DNA from 2 places in the Pseudoalteromonas sp. T1lg10 genome. Region 1 is predicted to be linked to the other one. Evidence: riboswitches for the same ligand, from Rfam matches in the RefSeq annotation. Region 1 holds a riboswitch; the other holds the start of a gene.

Region 1 (7,709 bases):
AAACAAACGCAGGAGTCATAGCTAAGGTCAGTTTTTCTGGGCAAGTCTGTAATATTACTACAGAGGCTCAGCCACTAACCTTGGCCAATGTCTCTGTTACAGATGACAAAGGAGACGTATACGCGGATTCTGAGATGACTATCCCATTTGGTACGGTGGAATTAGAGCAGGATGAATGTAAGCCTTACTATGGTAGTTATATACCAACTGCCTTTGAAGAAAGTGGTCAAATTTTCAAAGATACAGTGCTCGCAACGGGCGAGTTAAAGGTTACAGGTGATCCCGTTCAAGATACTGCTTTTGCAACCTGTCCTATTTGTCCAGAGGGGGAATAGATAACTAGCAGGGATGTAAACTAAGGAGATAAATCGTTTCAATTTAAAAGCCTAGCGGTAAATTCGCCAGGCTTTTTTTCTCTTATTTATTTTTACCTCGGCCAGGCTTAGTGGCTCCCCCACCTGTATCGCCTTTTTGCAGTGCAATACTAACATTGGCCGTTGCGCTGGTGATGCCGTCACTAATGGTATAGCTGAAGCTATCGCTGTTTTTAAAGCGCTTACCAGGGGTGTAGCGTACGGTTCCATCCGATAATAATTCGACACTGCCTTTGCTGGCTCCGCTTACCGTTACTAGCCTAACCGTTTCAGGCTCTGACAGCGTATCGTTGGCCATAACGTCGACAATAACTGAGCTTAGGCTGGTGATTGCCACCTGGTCGTCATTGGCCTTTAGTACAGGTGTAATCGGCAATTCACCCGATGAACTGATAACAGTGTAAGCGACCTGTGTGCTTGCTACCTTGTCGCTATTGCTTGCATTAATTGTTAACGGATAGGTGTTGGCTGCGGCATCTACAGCCGAGGTGACACTTAGCGTAACGTCTACAGATTCACCTGGCGCAAGAGATACCTGCTCACTGTCGGCATACCAGCCCTGTGGCAAGAGCGCTCGCACGTCAATAGTGGAAGTGCCACAGCTATTTGAATCTCGATTGGTTACACTCACCTTGTAGCTAACTTGAGCTCCGGCACTGACTTCAGTGGAGGAAAGTGGCGTAGCAGATAGGCTAGGTGTCTGCGCCGCACAGCTTGTTTGACCAAAGGTGACGCTCACCTCGGCCTTTCCATCTTGTGCGCTTATCAAACTAATGGTTGCGCCAGATTCTGGATCTGTAAAGGTGCCTCCGACGGGAAGGGCCGGATCTCCCCAGTCTTTATAGCCCGTTTGTTGCTCATAATAAGAATTGGGCTTCATATGCAGTAGCTGACTACTGTACGCGTCTCCCTCGGTTGCCTGGCGCACGACAATACCGGCAGTAACATCATCGCGAAAAAAGCTGTAAGAGCGGTCAGCGAGAAAATCATCGTGGGCGATTGCTTGGCGATACTCGACATATAACCAACGCTGTTTGCCGTTGGCATCGGGGCCACGGGGAATTTTAATAGCAATTGGTTGGCCATCGTTTTCTTCATAGGCGCCGAGGGAGTAGGTACCTGTGCGCTCGGCCACACTAATTTCCGGTGCAACAGAGGAAGTCATCCAACCTAAACGCTCCTTTTGGAAGGTACTAAAGTAGCCCATATCATCATTACCCATGGTGTCATAACTATCGCCATAAGAAATTGTACGACAACTGCCGCCAAGTACTCCATCGGTGCAGTTCAAAGCATTTGCATGGCGCAGCCCTAGGTTATGTCCCAGCTCATGGGCTAATACTCTAGGTTCTCTGGCACCATTTATGATTACTCTCGAAGGTAAACTGGACGTGGTTGCAGAGCCCTCAGTAGCACAGCCATCGCCGGTGGTGAGATAGACAAAGCGCGTATAGCCTGAGAGGTCGATACCTTTAGCCTGAGCTTGTTTTTTGGCTTCCTCTTCGAGGATGTAAGAGGTATTACAATCCTGATTAGACAAGGGCACGGTAACCAGGCCTCCTACCTCGCCAGTAAACCAAAGCTGTCCGTATGAATTCGCCTTGTAGTAATCATTGATGGTACCGAACATCAGTTCACGGGCTTCTGCGCTGGTCATAGGCTGCTCCGCGGGGTTTTCCTGGAAGTTAACCATAAGGACCAGGGTTTTTTGCTCACCGGTTGTAGAAGCCAGGGAAGAGGCCGAGTAAGCAACACCGGATAGAGCCATTACGCTTGGGAGAAGATATTTGGCAATGGTTTTGCCCCCATCGTTAAGAGCTGGGAGAAATGCTGTTAGCTTATTGGAAGATTGTTTCATGTTTACCTACATCAAAATAGCTCAGCGATACAGCGCAACAAAGCGAATAAAGTGTTCGTGCATGAAAACGGGAAGAGGGAGATGACATATCATCGCCTCGGCAACTCCGCTGCCTTAGACAATGTCCTTAGGCCGGTCGTTTTGCGTATCAAGGTTTCCCTTAATTTGCCTTTTTCTAGCTAACAATATCTGTATGCTTGAGCGTAAAATTAGTAAAAACGGCTTTTAAGCTCATATCAGTAAGGAAGTGCCTGTTGTTTACATTCCATACGATTCGTGGAGGGATGGTATAAAAAATGATCAACTCAAGCAAGTAATCTAAGGGAGAATTTTTAATGTTTTTTCATTAGATTTTTGAAGGCTGAAAAAACGTTTTGAAACTCAATTAGATGCTGAAAAGATAGGCAGGAAATTAGATCAAGATATAGAGTTTAGATAGGCACGAAATAAATTTATATATTTACAAGAACATTCAGTAAGGCTTCATTTTCACCATGAACCAAACGGGGTGATAATTAGTTTTTGGTTCTATAACATATTGATTTTAAAGATTTTAAAGATAGGAATTTTGTTTTTTCAGCTTTCGTTCATTTTACTTTGCAAAAGCCCCAAAAAACAAAATCGGCTAAAGAGAATTCTTTAGCCGATTTCATCGTAGTTAAGTAGATGTTTACTACTTAGTGCCTACAGCAGGGCGCTTAACGCTTATCCTGGCTTACGTAGTCACGCATAGTTGCGCCTTTGTATAGCTGACGTGGGCGGCTGATCTTGTGACCAGGCTGAGATAGCATTTCATCCCAGTGTGAGATCCAACCTACGGTACGGGCCATGGCAAAGATAACGGTGAACATGCTGGTAGGAATACCGATAGCCTTAAGAATGATACCTGAGTAGAAGTCTACGTTCGGGTATAGCTTCTTCTCAACGAAGTATGGGTCTTCCAGAGCGATTTGCTCTAGGCGCATAGCTACGTCTAGTAGTGGATCTTCGATGTTAAGTTCTTTCAGTACTTCGTGACAGGTTTCACGCATTACCGTGGCACGTGGGTCGAAGTTCTTGTAAACACGGTGACCGAAGCCCATTAGACGGAACGGGTCGTTCTTATCTTTCGCTTTAGCAACGTATTCGTCGATACGGTCAACCGAACCGATTTCTTGTAGCATGGTCAAGCAAGCTTCGTTAGCACCGCCGTGAGCAGGGCCCCAAAGTGATGCGATACCGGCTGCGATACATGCATAAGGGTTAGCGCCTGAAGAGCCGGCGATACGTACTGTCGACGTTGACGCGTTTTGCTCGTGGTCGGCGTGAAGCATAAAGATACGGTCCATAGCTTTCGCTAGCACTGGGCTTACCTTGTATTCTTCCGAAGGCACAGAGAACATCATGTGTAGGAAGTTTTCTGCGTAGCTCAGATCGTTACGTGGGTAAACGAAAGGCTGACCAATAGTGTATTTGTAAGCCATGGCTGCGATTGTTGGCAGCTTGGCGACTAGGCGAATGGCGCTGCGTTTACGCTGAATTGGGTCGGCAATGTCTAGGTCCTGGTGATAGAAAGAAGACATAGCACCAACTACACCACACAGCATGGCCATTGGGTGTGCATCAACACGGAAACCCTGGAAGAAGGCTGCAACCTTCTCATGGACCATGGTGCTTAATGTGATTGAGTTTGAGAATTTTTCAAGTTGCTCTGCTGTTGGCAGTTCGCCGTTTAACAGTAGGTAGCATAGCTCGGTGTAGTTTGAGTTTTCGGCTAGTTGGTCGATAGGGTAGCCGCGGTGTAGTAGTACACCCTTGGCGCCATCGATGTAGGTGATAGATGAGTCACAAGAGCCAGTCGACATAAAGCCTGGGTCGTAAGTGAAGTAACCGTGAGAGCCCAAGGTACGAACGTCGATAACGTCTTGACCCGCTGTGCCTTCATAAATTGGAAGCTCGATAGGGTCGTGTCCATCAATATGAACTGTGGCTTTCTTATCTGCCATCTATTTATCTCCTAATAAGAATAACAAGCTGCTGCTGTTATGCGTGATACTAATGTTAAGCAAATTGCGCTCATTCTAACGTACAAGAGGGGTAGAAAGTCAATTTTAATGCATCTAGGTATAATAAATATTCCTCACAGATTAAATATTATACCAATGGCTAATTCGCAAACCTGCGAGACTAAACAAGAATTGTAATATCCTCTACAGACTTATATACTGTCTGAGGTTCAATACCGTAACGTCTTTGAGTAAACCGATTATGACAAATCAGTGGAAATTCGCTTTAAAGTCGAACACCTAAAGTGAATTTTTCGCATGTCTACGGTTTATTTCTGTGAGCGCATTTATGCAGTGATGCATAAATGGTTATAAAAACAATGTAGATGGCTCTATTTTTCAATGTGAGCAAGATGGGCAAGTAACTGTGAAAAAGCAAAGACCTGTAAATCTCGATCTAACGACCATCTCTATGCCAGCAACGGCCAAAGCATCAATTCTTCACCGCGTCACCGGTGTAGCAATGTTCTTTGCCTTGACCTTTGTGATTTGGGCATGGGCTGAGTCTCTATCTTCTCCGGAAGGATTTGAATTTGTCAAAAGCCTGTTAACCGGGTTTGTTGCCAAATTTATCGCCTGGGGTACCCTCACCGTTCTTTCGTATCACTTCATCGCAGGTGTACGCCACTTAGTCCAAGATTTGGGCCCGTGGAAAGAATTAGACTCAGGTAACGCGACGGCTAAAGCAGCCCTAGTGTTATGGGTAATTGTTGCTGTTTTAGCGGGAGTTTGGCTATGGTCTTAAATCAAGCATCTCTTAAGCGCAATGGCGTTCAGGATTTCGTATCTCTTCGTGCTACAGCGCTAGTTATCAGTGCTTACGCACTATTTATTATTGGTTATCTGCTTTGCACTCCAGCACTAACCTATGAAGCATGGTCAGGCCTATTCGGCAATCTAGCGATGAAAGTGTTCACCCTGGTGGCACTAATTTGCATCATGGTGCATACACGCATCGGCCTATGGCAGGTATTAACTGACTACGTAAAGAACGCTCAACTACGCGCGTTTCTTGGCTTCGTACTAAACCTTATGGCTCTTGCTTACGTAGTGATCGGCCTATTCGTACTATGGGGTGTTTAAGTGAAATATTCAGTTCGCGAATTTGATGCGGTAGTAATTGGTGCCGGCGGCGCGGGTATGCGTGCAGCACTAGCTATCACCGAATCGGGCAAGTCTTGTGCTCTTATTTCTAAAGTTTTCCCAACTCGTTCACACACAGTTTCTGCGCAAGGTGGTATCACAGTTGCGCTAGGTAACTCGCACGAGGATAACTGGGAATGGCACATGTACGATACCGTTAAAGGATCTGATTACATCGGTGACCAAGACGCTATCGAATACATGTGTAAAACTGGCCCGGAAGCTATTACCGAGCTTGAGAACATGGGTCTACCATTCTCACGTTTTGAAAATGGCCGTGTATATCAGCGTCCTTTCGGCGGTCAGTCTAAGAATTTTGGTGGTGAGCAAGCGGCTCGTACAGCGGCTGCTGCCGACCGTACAGGTCACGCACTGCTACACTGCCTATACCAACAGAACGTTAAAAACAAAACCAACGTTTATTCTGAGTGGTATGCGCTTGATCTAGTTAAAAACGACGACGGCGCCGTTGTTGGTTGTACTGCAATCGACATCGAAACCGGTGAAGTTGTTTACTTCAAATCGAAAGCCGTGGTTCTTGCAACCGGTGGTGCAGGTCGTATCTTCGCCTCTACTACAAACGCGCACATCAACACAGGTGACGGTGTTGGTATGGCAACACGTGCCGGCGTTGCGATGCAAGACATGGAAATGTGGCAGTTCCACCCAACCGGTATCGCCGGCGCGGGTGTACTAGTTACTGAAGGTTGTCGTGGTGAAGGTGGTTACCTTCTAAACAAAGACGGCGAGCGTTTCATGGAGCGTTATGCGCCAAACGCCAAAGACCTTGCTTCTCGTGACGTTGTTGCTCGTTCAATGATGACTGAGATCCGTGAAGGTCGTGGTTGTGAAGGTCCTTGGGGTCCTCACATCAAGCTGAAGCTAGACCACCTGGGTGAAGAAACCCTTAACCTACGTCTTCCTGGCGTATGTGACCTGGCGAAAACATTCGCTCACGTTGACCCTGCAAAAGAGCCAATTCCAGTAATCCCAACCTGTCACTACATGATGGGTGGTGTGCCTACAAACGTTAACGGTCAGGTTCTGAACGTAGACGGTCAAGGTAATGAGACACTGGTTGAAGGTCTATTCGCGGTAGGTGAGATTGCCTGTGTATCTGTACACGGTGCTAACCGTCTAGGCGGTAACTCACTACTTGACCTTGTGGTATTCGGCCGTGCCGCCGGTAACTTCCTAGGTACTTACCTGAATGATTACCAAGCACAGCGTGATGCTTCAACTGACAACATTGATGGTGCTCTTGCGCGCTTCAATCGTTGGGAAACATCTAAGCCTGGTCAAGGTGAAGACCCAGTTCAAATTAAGAAAGATCTACAGCAGTGTATGCAGCTTAACTTCTCGGTATTCCGTGAAGGCGATGCCATGGCAACGGGTCTTAAAGAACTTAAAGAAATCCGTGAGCGTCTACAGTTCGCCCGTCTTGATGATAAATCAAGTGACTTCAATACCCAGCGTATTGAGTGTCTAGAGCTAGACAACCTTATGGAAACCGCGTACTCAACGGCAGTTGCAGCTAACTTCCGTACCGAGAGTCGTGGTGCACACTCACGCTTCGACTTCCCAGAGCGTGATGATGACAACTGGCTATGTCACAGTATCTACAACCCTGAGACTGAGCAGATGTCAAAACGTGACGTTAACTACGCGCCTAAATTGCGTGAAGCGTTCCCACCTAAAGCTCGTACTTACTAGGAGAGATGACGATGGCAACTTTAGAATTATCTGTTTATCGTTACAATCCAGATGTGGATAACGCACCGCGCATGCAGGAATACACCCTAGAGGTGGAAGAAGGCCGCGATATGATGGTGCTTGATGCCTTGATTCTGTTAAAAGAACAAGACCCAAGCCTGGCATTCCGTCGTTCTTGCCGCGAAGGTGTATGTGGTTCTGACGGTGTTAACATGAACGGCAAAAACGGCCTTGCATGTATCACGCCTATTTCTGCGTTGCAGAAAAACGGCAAGGGTAAGGTGATCATTCGTCCACTTCCAGGTCTACCTGTAGTGCGCGACCTCGTTATTGATATGACTCAGTTCTATACCCAATACGAGAAAGTGAAGCCGTTCCTGATCAACGACACACCGGCAGCAGGCGAGCGTCTTCAGTCAATTGAAGAGCGTGATAAGCTTGATGGCCTATACGAGTGTATCTTGTGTGCCTGTTGTTCTACTTCTTGTCCGAGTTTCTGGTGGAACCCAGACAAATTTATTGGCCCTGCGGGCTTGCTACACGCATACCGCTTCCTAGCGGACAGCCGTGATACGG
Region 2 (7,709 bases), on a different contig from region 1:
AAAGCCAAAGCGTAAAAGTACGCCGCTGCCTTGCAGGTACAAGGTATAGCCATCAAGATCAGAATAGGCGTACAAGCCTTGGTAAAACTTGCCTTGCTCGGTTTGTTCGCCATGTTGCTGAATGCGCTCATAAGCACGGAGCAGGGTTTTACTGTCGATTTCATTTTTCATAAGCTAGATCCTTGCGATAAGGGACAAGTTATAATCTTTGGGTATGTGGCGTACAGCACAAAAAATAGGAGTAAACAGGTGCAAGTTCAAGTATTGGGAAGCAGCTCAGGAACACCGAGCAAAAGCCGAAATGTGTCCGGCTATGCGGTGTTTCGTGACGATCAAAAGCCCTGGTATCTGGTCGATTGTGGCGAGGCAACCCAGCATCAGATATTAAAAACCAAGCTGGCGCTATATCACCTTGAGGCTGTGTTTATCACTCATAAGCATGGCGATCATTGCTATGGCTTACCGGGTTTAATTGCTTCGGCAGGTTTATCGGGACGTACCCAGACACTGCGAATAGTGGCACCGTCAGAGGTGCTGGAGTTTGTCCGTGCCGCCATGGCAATGAGCGAATGGACCTTACCCTTTAATCTTGAGCTTGTAGATTTTGAGGAACTTAGTGGGCAAACCTTTGGTTGGGTTAAGGTTCAAAGCTGCCCGCTGCAACACAGGGTGCCAAGCCAGGGCTTTAAATTTATCGAAACCCAAATTCCGCGCAAACTGGATATTGAACGCCTGAGGGCAGAGCAAATAGCCAGCGGCTCCCATTACAACCTTCTGCAACGTGGTGAGGATGTGAGCTATAACGGCGTCCTATTGCGCGCTGATGACTATACCTATTTCGCTTGGCAACCCAGGGTGCTTGTTATCTGTGGTGACAATGAGACGCCCAGTTGTTTAGACCCAGTAATTGCCGGTGTGCATTTGCTGGTTCATGAAGCTACCTTTCTCGCCGCAGACTTACAAAAGGTGGGCCCCCATACAGGACACAGCGATGTGCAGCGTATCTGCGCCTATGCGCAAAAGCAGGCGCTACCGGCGCTGTTACTGAGTCACTTTAGTGCCCGATATGGCCCGGGAGAGGGCATGTCGGCAATAGCCGATGAGGCTAAAGGTGTGTATTGCGGACGCTTGTTTTTGGCAACCGACGGCATGGTAGTCGCGGTGGAGAAAAACACCGAAGTGAGGCTAGTGCAAAGTGACTTTAACAAGGAATAACCTAGTATGAGTTCACTAACTTTGTCTTTTGCTGAATTTCAGAAAGTCATCATTCTAAAATAGTGCGTATACTCGAAAAAGGCTTTGCCAATAGTTAGTTAGCTGTATTTTATAGTCTTTTGGAAGACTAAGTATCGCACTGTTTAAAAAATGAACAAATCTATTAATAAAGCACAGAAATACAATAGGTTGAAAATTGTATACTTGCACTTTTGTGCTCAACTTTAAAACTGGGCAAGCATGGATAGTGCTTTGATCTGCTCCGAAGTAAAATAAAAAATCTAGCTAAATCCGCTGTTCAGTTGGCATTAATTGATATTTTTATCTAAAAAGAGCTGTTTCTCCGCATTTTTATCCTGAACGCCTTGTTCAGTTACAATTTTGTTCGTTTCTTGTCCATTGATTTATAAAAAGTTTCAAAAATAGCTCAAAAAAAGATCAATTTTATCATTGAGAATCCTTAAATCACCTTGTTAGAATGCGCCTTCGCTTGGGCCCCAATGGTCCATGAAGTAAGATTCGAAAGCACTCTCGAAACGGCAAACATTAGGAAACTAATGTACGCAAAATCACAGGCCCTAACTGTTTAAGGCAGTGGGCAGCTGGATTACCGAAAGAGGCGCGTTGATAGAGCTCGGTTATTGACTTGGTCATAAAACTGGGAGCTTTCGAAGTGATGTACAAACTTTGAGAGGTTCTAGTAGTGACTATAACGAAAGGCGTCGTAACGCCTAATAAACTTTCTTCATCTGTTTTAAAAGCCTGTGGCCTAGGACTTTTGGCAACTACTTTGGGCTTTACCTCAAATAACCTTTATGCTGCAAACGGTAACGGCGTACAGAGTGCGATGCAGCATGAGCATACGGGCCGTGGCCAAGTATTCAAACAAAATCAAGCTGACACTCAAGCTAAGAAAAATCAATTAGAACAGCAAACCCTAGCGCTTGCCGCCACCATGGGCGAGCTTCGCCGTGCTAACAAGGGCGCCGGCAAGGGTGGCAAAGACAAATTTTCTCCTGCCTTTGAGCAACAACTAGAAGAATTAGTGACTGCCCGCCAGGCCAGCCAATACGCCTTATTACAGCTTGATGCCAATGCCGCATTGCGTACAGTGATGCCAAACGCCAAGCGTACCGGCATGCCTGCGCATATCGAAGCCAAACTAGCCCAACAAGCGGAGCTGGTGGGTCAACTGGAATTCGTTTATGAAGACTCAGATCAAGCTGGTCAAATCCGCCTAAGCTACTACCTAACAAGCGCTAATAACAAGGTTCAGCTTTTTGTGCCTGATAGTATCGACACTGAACTTTTGCAATCTGGTGCCCAGGTGCGCGTTAAAGGTTGGCAGTTTGACAATGGTGAGCAGGAAAATGTGCAAACCGCTTTGGTTCTTGGCGAAGAGCAGGCGAGTTTAGAAGTGCTTGCAGCTGGTAGTGATACTTCCAGTACCAGCACCTCTACTCAGGCCGCACTTACCGGCACCATAGGTGAGCAAAAAGTGCTGGTCTTAATGCTGAACTTCCAAGATAACCCAGTTAAGCCTTGGACAACCCAAGAAGTCGAAGAGATGGTGTTTGGCCGTGTTAACGACTATTACAAGGAAGCCTCATACGGCCAAACCTGGCTAAGCGGTGATGTGCGCGGTTATTACACCATGCCAATTGACACCACCTGTAGTTATTTAGGTATGGATAAGTATGCCATGCAGGCGGCCAAAGATAATGGTATCGATTTGAGCCAGTATAAGCGTCTAGTTTATATGCTACCGAAGAATAACAGTTGTAGTTGGCAAGGTCAGGGTACAGTCGGTGGCTCACCATCAAAAGCTTGGATCAATGGTGAGCTCAACCTTAAGATTATTGGCCACGAGCTTGGCCATGGCCTTGGCCTAAGACATGCCAAACGACTCAATTGCGGCAACGATGTTAATAATGACTTATGCAGTGCTCTTACCTATGGTGACAGCCTAGATATTATGGGCCGGTCAGAAGGCCACTTTAATGTGTTCAATAAGGAACGCTTAGGTTGGTTGACGGCCGAGCGCGGTGAAATTATTACCGCCAATGCGGGTGGTAGCTATCAGTTGGAGCCTTATGAACAAGTCTCAAGTGGTCAGGCCAAGGGTCTGAAGGTACGCCGTGGTACCGATGCCGCCACGGGCGAGCCTCTGTGGTACTACCTTGAGTACCGCCAAGGCACTGGTTTTGATAGCTTTTTAGCGGGCAAGCCGATTACCGAAGGGGTCTTGATGCACTACAATAAATCGGAAGATGATATTAATAGCAGTATCTTGATGGATATGACCCCTGGCAGCTCTATATATGATCAGGATGATGCTGCCTTAGTCGCGGGTAAGAGCTATAACGATGCAGTAGCCGGTGTCACTATTACCACGCAGTGGGCCGATAGCTCAGGCGTGGGTGTGAATATCAGCTACTCAGGCCATCAAACTTGTACTGCGGCCCAGCCAAGCCTTGCGCTGGCATCAAGCAGCAGTGTGTGGGCCGAGGCTGGTGAAACTGTATCTTATCGTGCCACGTTAACCAATAACGACAGTGCCGAGTGTGGCAGCAGCAACTATAACGTGTCTGCGCAAGTCGCATCAGGTTGGAATAGCACACAGCAAACCGTAAGCCTGGCACCGGGTCAAAGCACCACGGTTAGTTTGAGCGTAACCTCAAGCACTACCGCTACAGAGGGCTTCTACGATGTCACCATTAAGGGTGTGAATACCAGCGATAGTCGCTATCAAGCAAGCACTGTGGCTTCTTATGTGGTTGAAGCGCCAGTGGCTGCCTGTGTATCGGCAAATCCACAATGGACCTTGCAAAACACCAGCTCAACTCAGGTAGCGGCGGGCACAACTGTGACTTATCAAGGCACACTGACCAATAAGGATGCGGATAGCTGTGCGGCTTCGACCTTTGATGTGAAGGCAAGCCTCCCTGCAGGCTGGAAAGCAACTAGCCCAAGTGCAACTCTGGCGCCGGGTCAATCACAAACCTTAAACGTTAGTGTTACTTCGGCGGCGGATGCCAATGCCGGTGTGTATGACTTTAGCCTGGTTGCCGTCAATCGTAATAACGGCGGTTACCAAAGCTCGGCCAGCGCCACTTATCAGGTTGCGGCACCGGTGGCCAGTTGTAAATTAGCGGCACCAAAACTTGTTGTAGCTAATGCACAAGGTGCTGAAGTTGATGCCGGCACAGTACAAGGCTATAACGTCGAGATCACTAACCAGAATCAGGACTGCGGCGATGCGACCTATAACTTGAGCATTGCTACACCAAGCGGCTGGAGCGCTAGCAACAGCTCGGTTACCCTGGCTAGTGGCACGACTACGACGGTCAGTGTCAGTGTAATGTCAGCGACCAGCGCCAATGCGGGCAGCTATAATTTGACCTTGACGGCTAAGGACGTAGCAAATACCGCCTACAGCAGCACCAGTACCTTGGTTTACCGCGTGGCACAGCAACAAAACAATGCGCCGGTTGCCTATAGCGACAGTGTAAGCATGGCGTCTAAAACGGCCATTTACATTAATGTGCTTGGTAACGATAAGGATATCGATGGCGATACCCTAGTAGTTAAGAGCGCGACTCAAGGTGCCAAGGGGAGTGTGCAGGTACTGAGCGATGGCCGTATCAAGTACACGCCGGCAAAAAACTTTAAAAACGGCGATAACTTTAGCTACACCATTAGCGATGGGCAACTAGAATCAACGGCGACTGTAAATGTAACCTTGGCTGGCGGCAGCACTGGCGGTGGTGGTAATAAGGGGAAGGGTAAGAATTAATCTCTGCCACTATTAAGGTAGTACTGAGGAATAAACATAAAAAACAGCCGAGGAGTGAACCTCGGCTGTTCTTATCTTTTATTAAAAACTGCTATTAATACTCCTATTGTACAGTGATAACTTTGATGCTGACTTGCGCCTCGGCAGTGTCGCCAGCTGTGTCGGTAAGAACGGCCTCGATAGCTTTTGTTATGTCAATTGCCGCTGCGTCCTCGAGATCAGGATACCATTCGATGGTAAAGGCACATGTGTATGTATCAGTCCCTGTAGCTATACCGGAGTACCCTAGTAGAGTATTCGAGACGCAAGGAAGGTAAACATGTCCAAAGTGTGAACCACCATTATTAAGTACTCTGAATTCATCTACTACGTCCGGATTGGCAAAGACTGACATTTTAGAAGCTATATCTGTACCATCCCAGATTTGCAGAGAAGTAAGGTTGGCATTACGAACACCACCATTATTAATTTCAACGACAACTAGCGAACTGGTGACAAACTTCATAGCCGCACTTGCATCAAGTGGGGTGAAGGTAACGGTTGCATCATCAGAGTCACTCACATCGTCCCCATCTTCATCGGTACCATATATGGTTGCTAAATTTACATGAGAGTCACCATCGAGACCCTGTACTTGTAGAGTTATAGTACAGCTGGCGCTTTGTCCTGGCGCTAGATCGAAGCCGTCGTTCAACGCATCGTCAGCAATGGGTTGTAGACCACCACCCTCACCATCATCAAACATATCTACAATACAGCTATCGGTGAGATCCCCGAACATGTCATCGTCTAACTCGTCGAAGGTCACGGTATCATTCCCGCTCGCAGCAACGCTAAATGTAAAGGTGTAATCAATATCTCTAAAGATGGTGGGATCATCACCCGTTTCGGCAACGGTCTCTGGGTTGGCATCTTTTTGCAGGTCGACCTCTGATGGAACATTACTTATCATCACAGTTTCGGAATCAGAATCCGTTGCTTCGTCACCTTCATCATCTGTTGCCTTAGCCGTGACCACATTGGTATGTGCAAGAGGATCACCATCATCTGAGTTAGCATCAAGTTCATCGAGATTTTCGGTAAAGCTACAAGTGTAATCTGTGGTATTACTAATAGTACCACCGGTTGCACAATCGCCCTTACCATTCAAGTCGCCGAACATATCGTCTACGAGGTAGGTTAGGGTAACCGGAGAATCCCAGTCATCTGAGGTGTTGCTAACCACCACAGTGAATACAACATCACCACCTGACTCAGGCACTTGCTCTACATCTGCTGTTTTAGTGACATTGATAGTCGGAGGTAGGTTAGTTATGGTCACCTGCCTTTCTGGGCTACAGTGATCACCAGCAGCATATTGCGCAGCAGCTAGCTTGTCATAGCAAGAGTCATTGGTGGGATCTTCATCACCATCGGTTATGACCGCGCCATTTTTGTCTTCCAAGCTAGCTGCGATAAGATCGTTGTACTTTTGAGCTGTTGGAATTGTCGGCAAACTGCCGTCAACAATATGCACGCTAAATGCACAGCTATAGGTGCTGCCTGGGAACACTTCAACTTCACTCTCACCTTCTGCCGGCTTTTGACAAGTGCTACTTGTCAGGTAAACACCCTCAGCAGTATCGCCATCAACCGTAGTGGTAGCACCCCACAGGTCAATCTCTGTTTCATAGCTGCCGTCGGCATCTTTGTCTATCCAGTCTGAAAGTTCAGTTAGGAATATAGATTGCCCAGGTGCCGGTGTGGTATTAGGGTTGGTAAAACTAAGGGTATAAGTAAATACCCCGCCAGGTTCAGTATGTGTGCTGGTGCCAACAAGCGTTTTTTGGATGGCAGGAGCTTTAGGTTTGATAAACACATCAATATCGAAGGAATCGCAACGGCATTTGGATGGGGTGCCAGGTGCTGCGGGATCATTTATTGAGCAATCGGCATCTTCTTTATTGTGCCAGGCCATACAATAGTTAAACTCGGCCTTACCGGAGTCATCATCATCGCGGCAAAACATAGTTATAACTTCTTCTTCATACAAATGGGTCTCATCTAAACCTTTGCCTTTACCGATATCGGCACAGGCATCTAGACCGTCCTCAAGGTCGACCCCTGGATCATCATTTTGACCAAGCAGAACAGAACAGGTGTTGGAGGTGTTAAACTCCTGGGCGCTCCAGGCACCCTCAGGCAAATAAACCGAGTAGTCGTATCGTTTAGTGGCCGTTGTGGTGATGGTCACATCCGCTATGAAGGTGAATTCGCCGCCGAGTTCACATGTGACAGGTGTGGTGCCATCGAGGTTTTTAACATTGTCTACCTTACTGACCCTTACGTCATTGGCGGTAAATTAAGGGCAAATCCCGCTTGCTCGGCCATACAGGCCTCATTATTTTGCTGCGGGAAGAAGGATGCGTGTGCGGGTGTGGTGCTAATGCCATATAGGCTAGCGGTGCTTATCAGGGCGACACCCAGGGCTCTGACAAGCTGCTTACAGTTAAATCGTTTCATAATCATGACCTCAGTCAATCGTTAATATTGATAAAACGTATGTAAGTGCGGCACTTTTAACTGCGGAATAAGGCTGGATTTCTCTCAAGTGTCCACTTTGCTTTTTACTACTTGCTTCGGCGTTTTTGCCGTGTCTAGCTACTGTCTATGGCGGCCCATATTTAAGTGGTGTCCATAGCGCAGAATCCTATCTAGT

The links. Region 1 has a riboswitch for cyclic di-GMP ahead of C2M17_RS01155 (Ig-like domain-containing protein). Riboswitches for the same ligand answer to the same signal wherever they lie in the genome.
Region 2: another riboswitch for cyclic di-GMP. It lies ahead of C2M17_RS14585 (NEW3 domain-containing protein); the one in region 1 lies ahead of C2M17_RS01155 (Ig-like domain-containing protein).

What each region holds. Positions count from the first base shown of each region.
Region 1 covers NZ_PQBV01000001.1:242,837-250,545, reverse strand. Annotated here, with positions in the region: gene C2M17_RS01160 (DUF11 domain-containing protein) at 1-335, shown strand, start outside; gene C2M17_RS01155 (Ig-like domain-containing protein) at 418-2,232, opposite strand; cyclic di-GMP riboswitch class I at 2,329-2,412, opposite strand; gene C2M17_RS01150 (citrate synthase) at 2,931-4,217, opposite strand; gene sdhC (succinate dehydrogenase, cytochrome b556 subunit) at 4,645-5,022, shown strand; gene sdhD (succinate dehydrogenase, hydrophobic membrane anchor protein) at 5,013-5,360, shown strand; gene sdhA (succinate dehydrogenase flavoprotein subunit) at 5,361-7,133, shown strand; gene C2M17_RS01130 (succinate dehydrogenase iron-sulfur subunit) at 7,145-7,709, shown strand, end outside.
Region 2 covers NZ_PQBV01000051.1:294,474-302,182, reverse strand. Annotated here, with positions in the region: gene C2M17_RS14595 (DUF3081 domain-containing protein) at 1-171, opposite strand, end outside; gene C2M17_RS14590 (ribonuclease Z) at 250-1,215, shown strand; cyclic di-GMP riboswitch class I at 1,744-1,830, shown strand; gene C2M17_RS14585 (NEW3 domain-containing protein) at 1,919-5,011, shown strand; gene C2M17_RS14580 (hypothetical protein) at 5,115-7,244, opposite strand; gene C2M17_RS14575 (hypothetical protein) at 7,334-7,513, opposite strand.